Regions from separate parts of the Alkalinema pantanalense CENA528 genome, predicted to be linked through region 1. Evidence: predicted binding sites of a transcription regulator. Region 1 holds the regulator's gene; the other holds the start of a gene.
The links. Region 1 encodes HrcA, which represses chaperone genes, less so after heat shock. Its sites were predicted from a motif close to ANTTAGCACTCNNNANTNNNGAGTGCTAANT; they were not measured.
Positions count from the first base shown of each region.

Region 2: groL (chaperonin GroEL) is a predicted target of HrcA. The motif match lies at 1,026-1,056, and genes of this name have one in related genera.

Region 1 is NZ_JBLZFX010000011.1:36,301-38,717, forward strand. It holds gene ACN4EG_RS05775 (rhodanese-like domain-containing protein) at 35-382, shown strand; gene hrcA (heat-inducible transcriptional repressor HrcA) at 844-1,932, shown strand; gene ACN4EG_RS05785 (succinate--CoA ligase subunit alpha) at 1,929-2,417, opposite strand, start outside.
Region 2 is NZ_JBLZFX010000025.1:42,159-44,575, forward strand. It holds gene groL (chaperonin GroEL) at 1,087-2,417, shown strand, end outside.

The DNA.
Region 1 (2,417 bases):
GCGGAAACTTTTTGCAAAGCTTGAGCTAATCAGCATGTTTCAACCCACCCTACCCAGCATCAGCGTTGTAGACTTGGCCCAAAAATTAACAGATGCGCCGCAGACCTTTCAATTGGTCGATGTCCGTGAACCAGAAGAATTGGCGATCGCACAACTACCCGGTAGCATTAGCTTGCCTCTCAGCCAGTATGAACTGTGGTCGCAGGATATTCACACCCGTCTAAATGCAGATCAGGAAATTGTAGTGTTGTGCCACCATGGGATGCGATCGGCCCAAATGTGCCAATGGCTCCTAGGGCAAGGCTTTACCCAGGTCAAAAATATTACCGGAGGGATTGATGCCTATTCTACCTACGTTGATACGGGGGTACCTCGTTATTAGGTGGGTAAGGCTTGGGTCAAGACTGCTCGCCACAAGCCACGACAGAAAAATAGATCTGCTATCTTAAGGTCACAGAGTGCAACCATTGCCGACACTTAGCAGCTTCTTCCAGAAGCCTGTTGAGTGGGTCGGGCGATCGTCTTCGATCGTGACACCAAGGCCCCCAAAGCTTGCATCCCATCCAATTTTGTTCAAAATCTGCTAAAACCCCAAAATCTGCTTAAAAATAGTATTTTCTCAGACCACTTCTTCTGGATCAAACTTTTTGGTCAAATCATTTTTACACAGTTCTTTTCGTTAGGCTGTTTCGTTGGACTTCGTTTAGCGAACTTGTGAAGTCTCTATTGCAAAGTCTCTACTAGGCAACTATCAACCCCGTCCCATTGCCTGATTTCTACTTACCCTGATTTCTATTTCCCCTGATTGCTACGCCCTTAGTTCCCTTTCCCAGTTCCTTCAAAATGTCTATTCAAATCACCCTTAACAATCGCCAACAGCAAGTGCTTTGGGCGACCGTCCGCCACTATGTCGCTACCGCAGAACCTGTGGGCTCGGAAGTGCTGGTTAAGGAATATAACATGAGTGTCAGTTCGGCGACGATTCGTAACGCCATGGGCTTTTTAGAAAAAGCGGGACTGTTGTATCAACCCCATCCTTCGGCAGGACGCATTCCCTCGGATTCGGGCTACCGTCTTTATGTGGATCAGCTCATGCAGCCGATGCCACAGATGTCCCCTCAAGTGGAACGGTTGTTAGCCGATCGCTTGCAATCCAGTAGCTGGAGTGCAGAGGCAGTCCTGAAAGGTGCAGCGCAAATTCTGGCGACCCTGAGTGGTTACATCACGTTGATCACCACCCCTCTGACCCACAGTTTGGAACTGCGCCATCTACAACTCGTGCAGATAGATCCTACGCGGGTAATGCTCATTATTGTGACGGATACCTATGAAACTCAGTCCGTCCTCATGCCGTTACCGGCGTTAGATGAGCTTGAAGATGCCGCACTACTCGAGCAGGAATTGCAGATTCTGTCCAACTTTTTAAACGATCGCCTACGGGGCAAAACCTTGGTGGATGTACAAGCAGTGGATTGGCGGGAATTGGGGCAAGAATTTGAGCGGTATGGCAGTTTGCTGACGGCGATCGCGCAAGAAGTTGATCAACGGCTGGCTCAGGTTTCTGCACCCACCCAAATCTTGATTAGTGGCTTAGCGGATGTTTTACGGCAACCCGAGTTTTCGGAATTGCAACAACTACAAACCATTCTGCAATTGCTGGAAGAAGGCCAGCAGCAGCTTGTCCCCCTAATTTTCGATCGACCCCAAAGCGGAGATTTACAAACCCAACGAGATCGTCGCGTTACCGTGCGCATTGGAGCCGAAAATCCCCTGGAACCCATCCGTTCCTGCACACTAATTTCCTCGACCTATCATCGAGGCAATGTTCCCGTTGGCAGCATTGGGGTGCTAGGGCCAACCCGCATGGACTACGACAGCGCGATCGCCCTCGTAGAAGCAACCGCAGATTATTTGTCAGAACGGCTCAGTTAGGATGCTTGCAGGTTAGACGGCGATCGCTTTAATAGTTTGCGCACGAGATCAGGAATCTGCGAGGGCCGTTCGGCGACAGGCACCCCTGCCCGCTTAAAAGCAGCCACCTTGCTTTCGGCTGTACCAATATCTGGGCCAAAGTCCAACGTTTTTGATTCAATAATGGCCCCTGCATGGCCGATACGACGATTGCGGGGGGCAGTGTGGCCTGCAATGTAGGCAATCACTGGCTTATCGATCGCCTCAGAAATGTAGTGGGCCGCCCGTTCTTCACTATCGCCGCCAATTTCTCCCACTAACACAATGACTTCTGTTTGATCATCCTCTTCCAAAATTTGTAGCCATTGGGGAAAGGTTGAGCCCACGATCGCATCACAGCCAATACTGACACCGATCGATTGACCAATACCTGCCCGCGTCAACGTTCGGGCAATTTCATAGGTCAAGGGGCCATTGCGAGTAATCAAACCCACATTTCCCGGCAT
Region 2 (2,417 bases), on a different contig from region 1:
GTCTTCCCTGATCCGGCATCTGTCCGTACAGGAGGCCGGATCAGGAGAATGGGATTGAGTTGTGATGCAATAGTCGAAATACAAGGTAAATGCCCAGAAATTGATGTCAGAGCAAAAAAAAGGTCTCTAACTTGTTCAATTTTGAAACCTGGCAAATTTGCTGGCTCGTACAACTTAGTGGTTAGATTGAATCTGTTGCCCGATCGGGATCAGTTCCTATGCCAGCCGGCTCAGTTCATACGTGCTATCTAGAAAGTGCTCAAAACTGGGTTAACCATGACTGGCTCAGCAATCAGTTGTTTGATTGCAATGCACTTTGAGATCAAGCAATGCACTTTGAGATCAAAACAATGCAGATCTGGAGAGCACCAGAAATTAGTTGTTGAGTGAGTTTTGTAGTTTGGTTAATAGATTTTGCACTGAAGAAATCTGGCACTGATAAATCTGGCACTGTTCAATCTGACACTGATAAACTTTCCACAGACCTCTTCCGGGGAATACGCGGACTCCGTTATTCCTTAAGCAAAAGTGGTCTAAGGCAGAAATCAGACTGCCCAGGGTCAAGTGTATGGGCGTCAAACTTGTGAGTATGCCACTGACAAGCATGCCACTGACAAGCGTGAAACTAAAACATAAAATCTGACTAAGAACTGATGCGGTCAACCGTGAAGCGATAGTCGAACGAATCAGCCCATACTCGGTGGTTCACACCGATCAACCCAGGACAGTGCAGGATCAGTTTTGCGTTTTTCCTTGAGGTTCACATCAAGGTACCACAAGGGTCGCCAAGGGTAGTCAATCAGTGGATAGTGCGACAACTTGGTATCTGCCCCTCTTGCTTGTAAATCACTTGGGTTGATCCTACCATCGCCTCCTAAGAATATGCATCGCGGAAAATCAGGATGTGCCTAAAAGACTGGGTGATTTTAATGCTCTCGTTGGCAAGGGAAACGGTGCCGGAATATCAGCTCGGCCACTGACCAGAAGTAGGCCACTGACCAATGACGGTTTTCCGATCCTGTCATGTTTAGCACTCTTGGTCATGGAGTGCTAAAGTCAATTACGGAACTCTGGAAGGCATACACTATGGCAAAGATCGTAGTTTTTGATGAAGCTTCACGTCAGGCGCTGGAACGCGGTGTGAATGCGCTGGCCGATGCAGTGAAAGTCACGTTAGGGCCAAGAGGACGCAATGTACTCCTGGAGAAAAAGTATGGTGCCCCTCAAATTGTTAACGACGGCATCAGTATTGCGAAAGAAATCGAACTAGAAGATCCCCTCGAAAATACTGGCGCTTCACTCATTCGGGAAGTAGCTTCTAAAACCAACGATCTAGCCGGTGACGGAACCACCACTGCAACGGTTCTGGCTCAAGCAATGATCCGGGAAGGCATGAAAAATGTGGCTGCTGGTTCCAACCCGATCGCGCTGAAGCGGGGGATGGAAAAAGCGGTGGCTGCGCTAGTTGAGGAAATCCAAGCCGTCGCTAAGCCGGTTACGGGTAATGCGATCGCCCAAGTTGCAACCATTTCCGCAGGCAACGACGAAGAAATTGGTGGGATGATTGCCCAAGCCATGGACAAGGTGGGCAAAGATGGCGTCATCACCGTTGAAGAGTCCAAGTCCCTCGATACCGACATGGATGTGGTCGAAGGGATGCAGATCGATCGGGGTTATCTATCTCCCTACTTTGTGACCGATGTTGAGCGGTTGTTGGCTGAGTTTGAAAACATGGCCATTCTGCTGACGGACAAGAAAATCAGTTCTGTTCAAGAGTTGGTTCCCATTCTGGAGAAGGTGGCACGGGCGGGACAACCCTTGCTGATTATTGCGGAAGACATTGAAGGGGAAGCCCTGACGACTTTGGTGGTCAACCGCCTGCGGGGTGTTCTGAATGTTGCGGCTATTAAAGCTCCAGGCTTTGGGGAACGCCGCAAGTCCATGCTGCAAGACATCGCTGTGCTCACCGATGGTCAGGTGATTTCAGAAGATATGGGCTTGAGCTTGGATGCTGCCACCCTTGATATGCTGGGTAAGGCTCGTAAAGTCAGCATTACCAAGGATTCAACCACGATCGTTTCTGCGGCTGAGAATGCAGCTAATATCCAAAAGCGGGTTGAGCAACTGCGCCGCGAGTTGGATGCATCGGATTCCGAATACGACAAAGAAAAGCTGTCGGAACGGATTGCGAAGCTAGCTGGTGGTGTGGCGGTGATCAAAGTCGGTGCAGCAACTGAAACCGAACTGAAGGATCGCAAGCTGCGGATTGAAGATGCTTTAAATGCAACCAAAGCTGCGGTTGCGGAGGGAACTGTTCCCGGTGGTGGCGTTACCCTGTTGCACCTAGCTTCTAAGCTGGATGCGGTCAAAGCAGGTTTATCCAATCCTGAAGAGAAAATCGGTGTAGATATTATTGC